One region of the Frankia sp. CcI156 genome, then DNA from elsewhere that is predicted to be linked to it. Evidence: riboswitches for the same ligand, from Rfam matches in the RefSeq annotation. Region 1 holds a riboswitch; each other region holds the start of a gene.
What was found. Region 1 has a riboswitch for cyclic di-AMP ahead of CcI156_RS08605 (C40 family peptidase). Riboswitches for the same ligand answer to the same signal wherever they lie in the genome.
Positions count from the first base shown of each region.

Region 2: linked by a shared signal. The riboswitch ahead of CcI156_RS11360 (peptidoglycan-binding protein) and the one ahead of CcI156_RS08605 (C40 family peptidase) in region 1 are both predicted to bind cyclic di-AMP.
Region 3: linked by a shared signal. The riboswitch ahead of CcI156_RS01540 (transglycosylase family protein) and the one ahead of CcI156_RS08605 (C40 family peptidase) in region 1 are both predicted to bind cyclic di-AMP.

Region 1 is NZ_MOMD01000016.1:153,079-157,533, forward strand. Features, by position in the region: gene CcI156_RS08595 (type 1 glutamine amidotransferase) at 1-499, shown strand, start outside; gene CcI156_RS08600 (PHB depolymerase family esterase) at 636-1,283, shown strand; gene CcI156_RS08605 (C40 family peptidase) at 1,803-2,909, opposite strand; cyclic di-AMP (ydaO/yuaA leader) riboswitch at 2,915-3,081, opposite strand; gene CcI156_RS08610 (hypothetical protein) at 3,433-3,819, opposite strand; gene corA (magnesium/cobalt transporter CorA) at 4,034-4,455, opposite strand, start outside.
Region 2 is NZ_MOMD01000025.1:35,662-42,323, reverse strand. Features, by position in the region: gene CcI156_RS11370 (alpha/beta hydrolase) at 173-718, shown strand; cyclic di-AMP (ydaO/yuaA leader) riboswitch at 1,269-1,467, shown strand; gene CcI156_RS11360 (peptidoglycan-binding protein) at 1,959-2,708, shown strand; gene CcI156_RS11355 (AfsR/SARP family transcriptional regulator) at 2,966-3,802, shown strand; gene CcI156_RS26835 (lasso RiPP family leader peptide-containing protein) at 3,996-4,106, shown strand; gene CcI156_RS11350 (asparagine synthase-related protein) at 4,118-5,959, shown strand; gene CcI156_RS11345 (lasso peptide biosynthesis PqqD family chaperone) at 5,982-6,299, shown strand; gene CcI156_RS11340 (lasso peptide biosynthesis B2 protein) at 6,296-6,662, shown strand, end outside.
Region 3 is NZ_MOMD01000002.1:22,682-26,086, reverse strand. Features, by position in the region: gene CcI156_RS01550 (hypothetical protein) at 1-62, opposite strand, end outside; gene rlmB (23S rRNA (guanosine(2251)-2'-O)-methyltransferase RlmB) at 305-1,396, shown strand; gene CcI156_RS01540 (transglycosylase family protein) at 1,602-1,982, opposite strand; cyclic di-AMP (ydaO/yuaA leader) riboswitch at 1,985-2,160, opposite strand; gene CcI156_RS01535 (peptide deformylase) at 2,658-3,405, opposite strand, start outside.

The DNA.
Region 1 (4,455 bases):
GCGAGCGGTGAGCTCGGGAGCGGCGGTGCTCGCCGTGTGCGCCGGCTACCAGGTGATCGGCGCGACCTTCCCATCCGGTGGGGAGATCCACGAGGGGCTGAATCTCGTCGACGTGGAGACCCGTCGCTCCTTCGGCCCGTCGGACGCGCCGCCGGCGCGTGCGGTCGGGGACATCGTGGTGGAACCGGACGCACGGCTCGGCCTGCCCACCCTGTACGGGTATGAGAATCACGCCGGGCGGACGAGGCGGTTGCCCGGCGCGAGCGGCATCCCGCTCGGTACGGTCCGGCTCGGGATCGGTGACGGTGACGGCGGAACGGACGGCATCGTGGATGGCCGGGTCATCGGCACCTACCTGCACGGGCCGGTGCTCGCGCAGAATCCCGCCCTCGCCGATCTCCTGCTGAGCTGGGTCCATGGTCCGCTGCCGCCGTTGGACGCGCCCCGCGAGGTGGAGGTGCTGCGCCAGGCCCGGCGCCGCGCGTTGGCCGTCACCTGACGCGTCCCCTGGCTTTTTTTGGGGGGACAAGTGGGGGGACAAGGCGGACAGGCCCCGGTCTGACCCCGGTCTTGTCGTCATCTGCTGCCAGGTTTGCGGCGTTTCCCGGCCAGCGGTGTGGTTCGGTTGGACCGTGGTGTCGAATCCCCTCGCCGGATGGTGGGGCAAAAACAAGAGAACCGTGCTCATCGTCGGTGTCGTGATCGTGGTCGTCTGGGGCTACCTCGGGACCCGTGACCGCCCGAAGACCCAGCGGGTCAGCCTGCCCGGCGACTACGCGTCGGCGGGCCGCGAGCTGCTCGTCCAGGCCCCGTCCGATCCCGCCAACCCGCTTCCGCTGGTGTTGATCCTGCACGACGACAACGCGGACGCGAAGTCACTTGACCGGCAGAGTGACGCCGGCAAGCTCGCGAACTCCCGCGACTTCGCGGTGGCCTTCCCGGAAGCCGTGGGCGGCACGTGGCGGATCGACGGACCCGAGGGGGCCGACGTGCGCTATCTGCGCGACGTGGTCCGCTTCGTCTCCACGAAACGGACCAAGGTGGATCCGAACCGGGTCTACGTGTGGGGGATCGGCGAGGGTGCCCGGCTGGCCCTGACCGCCGCCTGCGCCCCGGGTAAGCCGGAGTTCGCCGCGGTCGGCGTCGTCGGGCAGTTCGACCCGGAGCCCGGGCCGACCTGCCAGGACCGTGTCCCGGAGGGCCGGGCCCCGGAGGCCTCCTGGGACCGGAAGGTCAGCGAGACCCTGTGGAAGTTCTCGTCTGGTCACCGGCTGGGGGCCTGACCGCGGCGCCCGCGAGCGGGCCGGGCGGTTTCCGCACCGGGCAGAGACCGAGGGCTGAAGTCCGCCGATGCCGCCGGGAGGGGGGTAGCGGCATCGGCGGACCTGGTCGGCCGGGGCCCGAGGCCCGCCGGCCTTCCCGTGCGGATGGGGGGGGAATCCGAGGGAAGGCCGGCGGAATCGGGGGCCTTCCGGCCGGACGGACGTCAGATGGGGGGGAGATCTGACGTCCGTCCCACCGGAAGGAGGGCCCGTCCGGAGAGCTGGAAAGGAACCACATAGGCGGGTTGTCGGGCGGTGACAGGGCCCGCTTGCTGGTCTGTCCGCGGCTTCGCCGGTGGGTGGGAGTCCCGGGTCCGGCTTCCACGGCTTCGGGTCGGCGCCTGGAGAGGGGCTCGGTAGCCGGCCGCTCGTGGACTGGCAGGGCTCGTGTGGTCCGCGCCCCAGCCGCGAAGGYGATCCACCGGAGCCGGGTGAGCCGTTGCGTCGGCATGAGGGCGGTGCGCCGGCTCCGACCGGCCGCTAGAGGATCCGACCGACGTAGTAGGAGGTGGTATAGATCTTCTTGAGCGACACGACGTCGCCGGTGTGCGGCGCCGCCCACATCATGCCGTCGCCCGCGTAGATGCCGACGTGGTAAATGTTCCCGGGTGTCCCGAAGAAGATCAGGTCGCCGGGCTGTTTGTTGTACTGCGACACCCGGGTGGCGGCGGCGAACTGGGCGTCGGTCGTCCGCGGCACGCTCCTGCCGAGCTGCTTGAAGATGTACTGGATGAGGCCGGAGCAGTCGAACGAGCTCGGGCCCTCCGCACCGTAGACGTAGGGCTTGCCGGCCTGCAGGGAGGCCAGGTAGACGGCCTTCTCCCCGAGGGAGCTCGACGGGACCGGAACCGACGCCTGGTCCGCGGCGTCCCCTGTCGTGAGGAGATCCGACCAGGCGGCGTTGCGGACGAGCCGGGGGGTGGGCGCCGGCCGTACGCGCAGGGTGGCGTCGTTCGCCGAGCGGGCGGACTGCAGGGCGTCCGTGCCGTCGAAGACCGCGGTGACATTCGTGGTGGTGAGCACCCGGGCCGTGTAGGAGGCGTAGCCCTGGGCGTTGGTGTARAGGTGCTTGAAGGTGGCCCACCCGGTGGGGAGCTTCACCTGCACCTTGACCAGCTGGTTCGCCAGCGGTTCGTGGGTCTGCTCGTTGTAGAGCGAGAAGCCGATGTCGATCGGMTGGTCCGCGCTGACGCTCACGTCGGGGTTGGTCACCCGGAGACCGACCTGAACCTTGCCGGCCAGGGGCGGGGCGTCGACACCGCCCGTCGAGCCGAGCAGGGAGGTGGAGCCGTGGGTGCTGACCGCCGCGGCGGCGATGCTGCCCCCCAGGGCGGCCTGGGAGCCGATCTGCGCGGCGAGGGTGATCGGAGCGGTGTTCGGCTGCTCGTCCTTCGCGGCGTCGGCGTTGATGTCGGTGGCGCAGCCGGCGAGAGCCACTCCGGAGACCGCGACGGTCCCGGTGGTCACGGCGGCGAAGGCGCGGGCCCGGGCCCGGCTGCGGGCGGCCGGGGGCGCGGAGGGTGCGCGGTGACGGCCGCGACCGGCGCCTCGCGTTTCTTCGTCGAGCTKCACGCTTTGCGCGGACAACGGTGTATTCCTTCCCGTGCGCCTGCGAAGTGAGCTGTCGGGTTCGGGCTGGGCTGCCCGGCTCTCGCGTGACCTTCACGCGTCGAGCTTCACCCCTAGGTCGACACCGCGGATCGGCGCCGGCCGGTGGAGGTGGGTCCCCCGCTCCTGCCCCTGATGACGACTCGGAGGGGACACCGGGGCCGGGGGCAGGACTCGGCGTTCGGCCCGGTGTTGTCGTGACGTCGGCGTGAGACTAGTCCACTTGGATGGGGTGGGTAAACACTAGTCCTTCCCAACTACAGCGAGTGCGCGTTGAAGTTCCCGTCGCGCGGCGTCGGCGGCCCGCGCGGTCGGCCGGGCTGACCGGGCGGCCCTAAGGCCCTTCGCGCCCCGTTTGTCCTGCTGGTTTTTCGTTGCGTGTGGGGTCCGCGGCGGCGGCCGGTCCGGGTGAGAGGCGGGCGGGCGGGTAGCCCTCCCGCGGCCCGTGGGCGATTTTGACTACTTAAAGTAGTCGACGGGTGAGGCCGGGTGTGCACCCCCCTCAGCGGGACCGGGAGCCGCGGCGGGTGAGGAATCCCGCCGCATCGAGCACTTGGAGCTCGACCGCGAGCTCGTGGACCTCACGGGGCAGCGAGCGGTGGTGCGCCAGCGCCTCGACCGCGGCGCGGGCGTGGTCGGCGAGCTCGTCGAGGGCGTGCTGGCGCTGGCGCATCCGAGCCCGCTCCTCCTGGATGGTCCGGACCGTGTCCTCCTGCCACCGGCGGGTCCGGATGAGATGCTCGCTGGCGTCGGCGGCCTGCCGCTCGGCATCCTCCAGCCGGTTGAGGAGCGCGTCGAGGGCCTCCAGCCGGCCGGCGAGCTCCGCGATGAGATCGCCCCGATCGGGCAGGATGGCCGTTTTACGACTCTTGGGGTCAGGCGAGGTCATGGAGTCCCCCGAGGGGTGGGGGGTCGGCGGGGACCGCGCCGAGCGGCTGGCGCGAGACCCGGTTGCTCCGACACGGTTGGTAACGGTAACCGACGTGGCGGGCCAGGGGTAACCCATCGTACGGATACGTCGCGTCAGCCAACTTATAGTAAAAAGGGACTATGGATCTGCCGTCATTGTCGTGGTCTATGCGCGCATAGCATGCAGGTCGGTGTCAGAGCCAGCCGTTGCGCTTGAACGCACGGTAGAGAAACAGACAGATCGTCGTAATGACGGCCAGGACGGCCGGGTAGCCCCACGTCTGACGAAGCTCCGGCATGTGGTCGAAGTTCATGCCGTAGATCCCGGCGACGGCGGTCGGGACGGCGCCGATCGCCACCCAGGCACTGATCCGTCGCATGTCCTCGTTCTGCGCGATCGTCACCTGCGTCAGCGTCGCCTGGAGCACGGAGGAAAGCAGCTCGTCGAAGTGAGCTATTCGCTCGCTGACCTGCTCGAGGTGGTCGGCGACGTCCCGGAAGTAACGGCGCATCGCCACGTCGACCATCGTGGGGGCGTCCATGGTGAGGGTACGCAACGGGCCCGCGAGCGGCAGCACCGCGTGCTTGAGCTCCAGAAGCTCGCGTTTCATCTGGT
Region 2 (6,662 bases), on a different contig from region 1:
TATCGATGTCCGGTCAGTACCGGGTACATCTCTGGACGGTTTCCGATCGGAGCATGCTGTGTCGTCCATGGTTTCGTCGTCATACTTTCATCCGCGCCCCCGTGGATATGTGGGGGGGCCGGGAACCCGTTACTGGCCCAGTGGTGATCCCACCCACTCGAGAAGAGCCAGTGTGGTCCTTCTTCCCGGTCGTGGAGAATCCGCCGAACATTTCGAGGGCCTAGCTTTCCGGCTCGCGCTCGACGGCTATCAGGTGACGTTTCTCGACCATGGGAGAGACACCGTCCTCGCCCTTGGTGAGGCGCGTGCCCCCGATGGTCCGTTCGTCCTGCTGGGTTCGGACAGCGGGGCCCTGCGGGCGTTGGTCGGCGCCGGTTCGCCAGCGGTCCGGCCGGATGCCCTCGTGTTGCTCGACCTGCCGCTGGTGTACCGGAAGATCGCGGGCGAGGATCCGGGACAACCGATCCCACGGTCGCTTCCCGACCTGCCGATCCTGTTGCTCCATGCCGAGCGCGACGAGGTCAGCCCGCTTGCGCTGGCGCGCATGATGACGCGGACCGCGCGCCGGGCCCGGCTGGCGTCGCTGCCCGGGGGGCATGGCGTGCTCGCCGGCCCCGGCCGGCGTGCGGTCGGCGCGCACATCCTGCTGTTCCTCGAGAACCTCCGTGTCCCGCGGCTGGCCCCACGGCAACGGCAGCGGGACCGGTCGGTCGACTGATCTCGCCCGGTGCCGGGCGCGCCCGCGTGCCGGTCCGATCGGGGTGTGCCTTCGCGGGAGGCCCAACCGCTCAGCAGGTGTTTCCTCGGCGGGTGCCGGCGCGAATCACGCGAATCCGCGGGTCAGTCGTCCGTCCCGTACCGCATCGTCCGTTTTCCAACGGCGCAGGCTTCGAGCCGCAGGCTCGAAGCCTGCGCCGTTCGCGTTTGCGTACCCGTCCGCACGCCACCCGACCCCCGGGCCAGGCTTCCCGCTTGCCGTGGTTGCCGTGGTTGCCGTGGTTGCCGGGGTTGGGTTGCCGGACGGCCGGGCGGTCCCGGTGACTACCGGACCTCGTGGCCACCGGTCCCCGTCTCGACAGACCGGCCATATCGCCAAGATCCGGTCGTGACGGGTGATCTGCGTCGCTACCGGTAGCTGCTATTGATGTCCGAGAGTTGCGGCATCGCAGCGTTATGCACGCATCGTGACCAACATGCGCCCAGATTCGGCACAACTCGTACTTGTCACTACGGTCTGTAGTTCGCTACGGTTGCGGGGTATCAACAGCTCCGGGCCGACGCCGAGTTCTGTCCACGGTRCGCAGCTCCCTCCGAGAGATCTTGGGCAGAAGCGGGGGAACRACGTTCCTCCGGGTGGCTCGTTGCGGGCCACCCTTGGGGTTAAGCCGTTACGCYCACGCCGCGGAAACGGCCGGGCTTCCCGGCCCGAACCCGACAGCTAACCTCGCAGGCGTACGGGAAGGACTCGACGTTGCCTGTGTTTCAGGAACGCTCGGCTCCGGTCTTCTGGACCGTGACGCCGTTCGGCGCGACCCGCGGTGCGTCCCCGCCATACGGGGCGCCGTTCTCGCCCTGACGTCTTCGCGAGAACGTGCCATCCGGTCGGTGCCCGTACCGGCCGATCGCGCTGACGCGCCATACCACCAGCTCGGCTGAAAGCCACCCGGCCTCGTCGTCTGTGGRCGGCTGACCCCTGCCGTCCACCGGGCCCGCCAGGCCTGGAACGGAATGACCACGGCCGCCTGCCGTGCTGTTCAGCCCATCGACCCCGGGATCCCCAGGGCGCGTCGATCGGTCGTCCCCGGTCGTCCCCGGACGGCCTCTCGGCGCACCGGCAGACCGGCACTGGGTGCTGCCCTTCTCCAGCGCGGTCGTCTCCGCTCGCCCTCCTTCGAGCGGCATCCCTCCCCTCGATCACCCGTCTGTGTTCGACGACACCGAAATGAGATGTCAAAGAAATGGCCAAGGGAAAGCATCGGAAACGTTCCACCCGGACCCGGGGCGCCGTTGTCGCCGCCGTCGGTGTGATCGGCGCCGGCGCCGGCATGTTCGCCACCGCGAGCCCGGCCAGGGCCGCCACCACGGTCCCCGATGTGACGATCGCCAGCGCGGCCGCGAACGCGGGACTGCCCGGCTGCCGCGGCGTTCCGCTGGCCACCTGGGTCGCGGTGGCTCTTGCGGAGTCCGGCGGCAACCCCTACGCCCACGCCACCTACGGCGAGGACTCGCGCGGCCTGTGGCAGATCAACATGCGGGCCCACGCCGGCTGGGTGGGTAACCGCAACCTCTACGACCCGGCCGTCAACGCCTGGGCGGCGAAGAAGGTCTGTGAAGGCCAGGGCATCACCGCCTGGAGCGCCTACACCAACGGCCTGCACTACCGCTACCTGGCCCGGGGACAGGCGGCGGCGGCGGCCGTCTCGCGCGGCGTGCGGTTCACGAACATCTCCTACTCCTCGCTGGCTGCCCCGGTGCGTGCGGCCGTGGTGGCACCCGCGGCCCGCTACCCGTCGCTGGCCGTCGGCCTCGGGTTCCGCCTCGACGTCCACCAGATCCAGAAGAGGCTCGCCAGCCTTGGCTACCCGATCAGCGTGGATGGGAAGTTCGGGTACCAGACCAACCACATGGTCAAGGACTTCCAGCTGAAGCACGGTCTGGTGGTTGACGGGATCGTCGGACCGCAGACGCGGGCGAAGCTCGGGATCTGACTCTGATCGAGGCCCGCCGACCGGGCTCCGCTGCCGCCGGCCGGTGTTCCCGACCCGCCCGAGGGCGCTGCTCGATATCCGCACGCACCGGATGACTACCCGGGGTGAGGTGGGGGTATTCAGCCACCGGGCCAGCACCCGGCCGGGAGCACCGGGTCGGGAGACGGCATCGGCCCGGGCGGGACCAGCCGGRCCGCACGGGACCAGCCGGCCCGCACGGGAAAACCGAAACGGGGGCCCGATCGATGAGAGCCACGATGCTCGACGACTACCTACCTGAGGCGAGTCCGAACGCATCCTCCGTGACCGGGGCCGGTCTCCTGTTCGCGGTCCTGGGGCCGCTGGAGGTGCGGCGATCCTCGGGCGAGCAGGTCCGCATCGACCAGCGCAAGAAGCGCATACTGCTGCTGACCCTGCTGCTGCACGCCGGCCAGTGGGTGAGTGTGGACGGGATGCGGCTCGCGCTCTGGCAGGATGCCCCGCCGCGCTCCGCCGGGGGCAACATCAAGACTTATCTCTCGGAGCTGCGGCACACCCTCCGGCCGCCCCTGGACACGTCCGGAGCCGGGGGGAACGGCCCCGGGCGCATCGAGAGCCGGCCGGGGGAGTACCGCCTGGTCGTCGCGTCCGGTGAGATCGACGCTAAGCGGTTCGAATCGGCCGCCGAGCAGGGCCGCGCCGCCGTGCGCGCCGGCTCGCCGGAACGCGCCGCCGGGTTTTTCGAAGGCGCCCTCGCGCTGTGGCGGGGGGACGCCTTCGACGAGCTCCCGGCGGAGATCGCGGGCGCGGAGGTCCTCCGGCTGGAGGAGGCTCGCTGGGCGGTGTGCGAGGACCTGATCGACGCCCGCCTGGCCCTCGGCGAGTACGACCGGGTGCTGCCGACCCTGCGGGCGCTCACGGTCGAACATCCGACCCGGGAACGTCTCTGGGCCCAGCTGATCCTTGCGTTGGAACACACCGGCCGGCGGGCCGAGGCACTGGCCGAGTACCAGACGGTCTACCGGCGGCTGGTGACCGAACTCGGGATCGAGCCCGGTGTCGAACTGCGGCGTGCCCATCAGCATGTACTGAATCCGGACTCGTGGGTCACCTGATGCCACGGCCGTGCCGGCCGAGTCGTGCGCCGGAAGTCAGCTGAACCGCCAGTGAACCCGGCGGGGGAATTTCAACCATACGGGCTGGACCAGCCGGCCGGCGCCCGGGCCACGCGCGCGGCGCCGCCGTGTATCACCACCGGGGCGCACGCCACCGGGGCGAGGGCGCGCGGAAACCGCTGAGGAGAAGACGATGAAGGCTATCTACCTCCCCCCGCGACTGGAAGATGCCGGCAGCTTCGCCGCAGTGACGAACGGCCGCTGGGGCTGGGGGCGTGACTACTCCTGGCGGCGTTTTGCGTGACGGCGGCCGGGGTGGCGGTGGTCCCGATTCCGTCCTGCTGGTTTCTGGTGCTGGCCGACCGTGATCCCGTCGTGCGTCCGCCGGGGGCTCGTCGCATGCTGCGGTATGCCTCCGGGCGGCCGTGGATCGTCGGCAACTGGCCGGACGATGCCATGGTCAGTGCCGTCGCCGGGCGCTCGCGGCTGGCCCTGATCGGGTGTGCCGCGACCAACGCGCGACAGCTCCTGCGGCTGCTTCTCTCGGCCCGTGACGTGCACGCTCTCGACCTCGCGCGCGCCGTGGCCGGCGACTACCACGTGATCGCCGAAATCGACAGCCACCGTCGCGTCCAGGGCAGCCCGACGGGAACCCGGCGGGTCTTCACCGCCCGGTTGGGCAGCCACCTGGTCGCCGCCGACCGCGCCGACGTGCTTGCCCGGCTCACGGGCGCCCCGCTGAACCGGACGGCGCTGGCTTTGTCGCTGCTCGACCCGTCACCGCCCCATCCGCTCGATGACCTGGTGCTCTGGGAGTCGATCGACGCGCTGCCCCCGGATCACTACCTTCTCGTCGGCCCTGACGAGAAGGCCACCGTCCTGCGGTGGTGGCGTCGACCGGCACCGGTGCGGTCCCGCACGGAGGGGGCGCCGACCCTGCGGGCGGCTCTCGCCGAGGCCGTGGCGGCGCGGGTCGCCGGCGGCGGGACAGTGAGCTGTGATCTGTCGGGCGGACTGAGCTCCACCTCGGTGTGCTGCCTGGCCGCGCGCGGCCCCGCCGACGTGGTCGCGCTCACCGGGATCGCCCCCGATCCCGGTGACGACGACGCCGCGCGGGCCGCGGCCACGCTCCCTGGCGTCACGCGCGAGATCCTGCCCGCCGCCGGGCTTCCCCTCGTTTACGACGGCATCGCCGACGCCGACGAACCGCTCGACCGGCCGTTCGTCGGCATCGGCGACCGGGCGAAGCTGCGCGCGGGTCTTGACCGGGTCGCGCTGTACGGGCCGCGGGTGCACCTCACCGGGTTCGGTGGTGACGAGGTCGCCTACGGCTGTCCCGTCTACCTCCCCCGGTTGTTGCGCCGCCGGCCCCGGCGGGCGCTGCACGACCTGCGCGGACACCGAGCGCAGGAGGGCTGGCCGTGGATGGCGTGCCTGCGAATGATGCGCCCGCGCGGCTACCGGGACTGCCTCGCCGACATGGCCGATGCGCTCGACCAGGCCCGCCGTGCCACGGTCGGCCACGCGCGCCGTCCGGCCGGTTCCGGCCGATCCCACCCGGGCGTCCTGGCCTCGCTCGACTGGGCCTTTCCGCCTGTGGTCCCGGGTTGGCTCACGCCGACGGCCCTCGACTTGCTGGCCGGAGCGTTCGCGGAGGCCGTCCGGCGCGCCCGGCCGCTGGCCGAGACCCGGGACGGCCACGCCGATCTCTTCGCCATCCGCGCTGGCGCGGCGGTGTTCCGGTTGTTCGACCAGCTCGCCGATCCGGTCGGCCCGCCGCTCGCCGCACCCTTCCTCGACGAGCGGGTGGTCCGGGCGGTGCTGGCGGTGCGGCCCGAAGAGCGCACCGGTCCGTGGGAGTACAAACCGCTACTGCAGGAGGCCATGCGCCGGCTGGTGCCGCAGGAATGCCTGCGCCGCGAGACCAAGGCGGATACCGCCGCCGAGGAGGATCAGGGCCTGCGCACCAGCCAGGACGTCCTGGTGAAGCTGTGCGATGACAGCCCGTTGGCCGATCTCGGCCTGATCGAGTCGGACGCGCTGCGCCAGGCGTGCCGATCTTCGTCCGTACCTGGTCATCGCCACCAGGCGCTGCGACCGACGTTCGCGGCGGACGCGTGGCTGCGGGTGCTCGCGAGCCGGCGGGGCCCTGACTGAGCTACCGGAGGAGTGAGTGATCATGGTGACGCTGCGGCCTGACGTGGTGCGGGCGCCGACCCAGTACGGAGCGGTGCTCCTCCATATCGACAACGGCCGATACTGGACCCTCAACCCCTCGGGTGACCTGGTGCTGCGGATCCTGCTCGACGGCGGTGACACGGCAGCCGCCGTCCGCGGGCTGTGTGAGACCAGCGAGGTTGACCCGGAGACGGCGCGCCGCGACGTGGAGGGTCTGCTCGCCCAACTCGCGGACGTGGGCCTCATCGAGGCCGAGCCCGAGTCCCGATGGTCACCCGAGACCGAGGCGGTCTGCGATCCCCGGACGCAGGCCCGGTGACCGCGCCGATGGTGGTCGAGCGGCCGGAGGCGAAACCGTCCCTCGCTCGTCGGCTCGGCGCGCTGGTCGCCGTGGGGATCGCGCGGGTGCTCGCGACCCAGTCGCCGGCCCGCATCTGCCGGGTGCTCACGGGGGTGGGCGCGGGCGCCCGCCCGGCCGACTATGGCACCGCGCTCGCCGCCCGGCAGGCGGTGACAGCCGTGAGCCTCACCTGCCGCGGCGCGCGGGGCTGTGTTCCCCGCTCGATAGCGACCGCCCTGCTGTGCCGGTTGACCGGAACGTTCCCGACGTGGCGTGTGGGGGTGCGCACCATCGCGCCGTTCGCCGCGCACGCGTGGGTCGAGGCGGACGGAGTGATCGTCG
Region 3 (3,405 bases), on a different contig from region 1:
ATGGGGCACCAGCGGTCTTCGGCCCGCGACCACCCGGCGGCGGGTGGAAGAACGATGCGCACCTGACCCTCCTGACGCCGGTGAGGAGCGGCCGGACCACATCAGGTCGGGCCGTGGGCCTGCCGGCCCTCAGGATAGGGCGCCGGGTCCCCGGAAACGGCCATGTCGAGGTATGCCCATGGCAGAGCTCCTCCGCCGAGTTCCCGCCGAGCTCTCGCCGAGCGCGCCCCGACACGCCGGTGTCGTCCGCCGTATACCGTGGTCACATGGTCATTCCCCGGGCGTGTACTGGTCGGTGGTCCTGATGGCCGGCGCCGCTCGCCGGGACAGCGGGATCGCCCGCGGCGGTCAGGGCGGTCGGGCCGCCAAGGCCGGTTCCCACCGCAAGGGGGCCTCCACGGGCAGCGGCGGTCACGGCCGCAAGGCGCTGGAGGGCCGTGGGGCCACTCCGCCCGCGCAGCTGCGCCCCGGCCATCCCGCCCAGCGTCGTGCGGCGGCGGCTGCGGCGGCCCGTTCCGCCTCGGCCGGAGCCGAGCGGGGTCGAGCGGCCGCCGGCCGGCGCGGGGATGGTGGCCGCGCCGTCGCAGCTGCGGCCACCACCGGGCCGAGCGCCGTGGGGGGTTCCGCGGGGGCCGGGCGCCCACGGCGGACCGAGGGCGACGAGCTGGTGGTCGGGCGCAACGCGGTGGTCGAGGCGCTGCGGGCCGGGGTACCGTCGTCGACCCTTTTCATCGCCGGCGGGCTGGACTTCGACGAGCGGCTCGCCGACGCCCGCCGGCTCGCCGGGCGGGCCGGGATCGCCGTGGCCGACGTCGGCCGCACGGATCTCGACCGGATGTGTGGCACCGCTCCGCATCAGGGTCTCGCCCTCGTGGTACCGCCGTTCCGGTATGCCCATCCGGATGATCTCCTCGCCCGCGCGCGCTCGTCCCCTCCGGGTCTGCTGGTGGCGTTGGACGGGGTCACCGATCCTCGCAACCTCGGGGCCGTGGTGCGCTCGGCCGCCGCCTTCGGTGCCCACGGCGTCGTCGTTCCGGAGCGTAGGGCCGCCGGCGTGACCGCCGCGGCCTGGAAGACCTCGGCGGGGGCTGCCGCCCGGCTGCCGGTGGCGCGCGCCACCAACCTCGCCCGCACGCTCGTCTCCTACGCGGCGGGCGGCCAGTTCGTTGTCGGTCTGGCCGCGGACAGTGAAGTGAGCATCGACGAGCTCACGATGGCGACCGACCCCCTCGTCCTGGTGATCGGTTCCGAGGGACGCGGGTTGTCCAGGCTGGTCGAGCAGCGCTGCGACGTGAGGGTCCGGATCCCCATGGCGGGTGCGGTGGAGTCCCTCAACGCGGGGGTGGCCGCCGGGATCACGCTGGCCGAGATCGCCCGCCGCCGTCGGATCGGCTGAGCCTGCCGATCGGTGGGTCCGCCGGGTCTCCGCCGGGCGGGGCCGCGGAAGTTGAGCTGGCCGACGTCGCCGTGACCGGGAAACCGTGACCGGGAAACGTAGCGCGCAGCCCCGTGTCCCGGACGGGACACGGGGCTGCTGACCGCGCGCCGATCAGTACCGGCCGGGCGCGGACGGTGAAGGCTGGCGCGGGAAGTCGGGCAGCTCAGATCTTGTGACCCCAGCACGGCTTCGAGGCGTACCAGGGGCTCGTCCCCTGCTGGGCGTACAGGATGCGGGCGCGCTGCCACTGCTCGGCGACGCTGGCGTGCTGCGGCAGACCCTTGCCGCCGACCCCGTGCCAGGTGCTGGGCAGAAACTGGAACAACCCGCCGGCGCCGATGGAGTTGACCGCGCGGGGGTTCCCCCCGGACTCACAAGGGATCACCTTGGAGAGGAAGTGGTCGGCGTTCGTCGACGCGCTGGCCGGTTGGGACAGCGCGAGGCCACCGCCGATCGAGGCCGCGAGAGTGGTGGCGGCGATCAAGGCCCGGGAARCGAGCCTGATGCGGTTGAGACCACGAGCGAGCGAACGAGCGTTGGACATTGAGTTGCCCTTCCCCACGCCTGCGAGGTGAGCTGTCGGGTTCGGGCTGGGAATGCCCGGCCGCGCATCGCGGCTTCACCCCGAGGACGTCTTTTATCGGCGCCCGGAATTGGTTCCCCCGCTCCTGCCAAAGGTTTGATTCTCGTCGAGCGGGGGCAGGATTCGGCGTGCCGCCCGACGCATGCCATCAGGTGACGGCACGGCAACGAACATAGCTGAGAGTGACCCGGGAAAAACAAGAGTACGTGAGGATGRACACAGTGCACCCCACTTACTTGTCCCGATCTTTTTAATGGTGTTTCGCGCCCGCGTGCGCGCCCGATCCTAGAGGTTGTTCAGTGGGCTGAAAATCCCCAGTTCGTGGCTGGGTCGTCACGCTGACGGTAAACAATACGCGATGCGTGGGGAATCTGTTCCGCCGCGTGGCGATCGAGCCTCCACTACCCGCTGCCGGCAGTCTCTAACCAGGTTCCGAAAAAATCTGTGTCGACGTTCCGGCGGACCCGCACCTATCGCCTGCTTTCCGGACTATACGGCACGAGGGAACCATGTCATATGTCGGATCTAACAGTCCGTGTCGGACACCCGGTCCCGGCGCTGCGCCGTCGGCACGTCGGCACGTGGGCACGTCGGCATGCCGACGTGCCGCCCGCGGGGCGGGTGCGTTCGGGTTGGTCAGCGGTTGTAGGACCAGGCCGAGCCGGTACCCCGGTACTGCTCCACCGGGATCGGTGTGGTTCCGGCCCGCATCCGATCCGTGTAGAGCTGACCGTGCAGGTGATCGATCTCGTGAGCGACGAGCCGCYCCAGCCCCTGCCGATAGACGGTGATGTGCCGGTTGCCATCGATATCGGTGTGTTCGACGTGCAGCTCCAGCGGCCGGGGGACGAGGCCACGGACGTCGAAGAAGCTCAGGCAGCCCTCGTACTGCTCGTCGGTCTCTCGGGAGGTCTCGATGACGCTGGGGTTGAGCAGCGTGAGCGTGTCGCCGCCCGCGGTACGCACGYTCGCCGCGGCGCGGTTGATGCCGACCTGCGGCGCGGCGATGCCCAGGCCCTTGCCGAAGGTGTGCAGGGCGGACACCCGTTCGAGGGCGGAGGACAGTTCGGCGACGACCCGGCGCGCGTCTTCGGCCTCGTTGGGCAGAGCGAACGGGCGGGCCGGCTGCCGCAGGATCGCCTCACCCTCCTGCACGATGCCGACGGCCGCCATCTGATCGCTGGGACGTGTTCCGGTCTCCGTGGCCGGATCACGTTCCGGCACGGTGGCCCGGAAGTTCCATTCCAGCCGGTAGCGGGCGTGCAGCGGCGGCTCGGTGGTCGACCAGGTGAAGATCCGCCGGTCGCCGGAGTCGGTGRGGGCGACTGCGGTCCGCAACGGGAAGGCATCGGCGGTCATCGACGTCTCCATGCCCCAGACCACG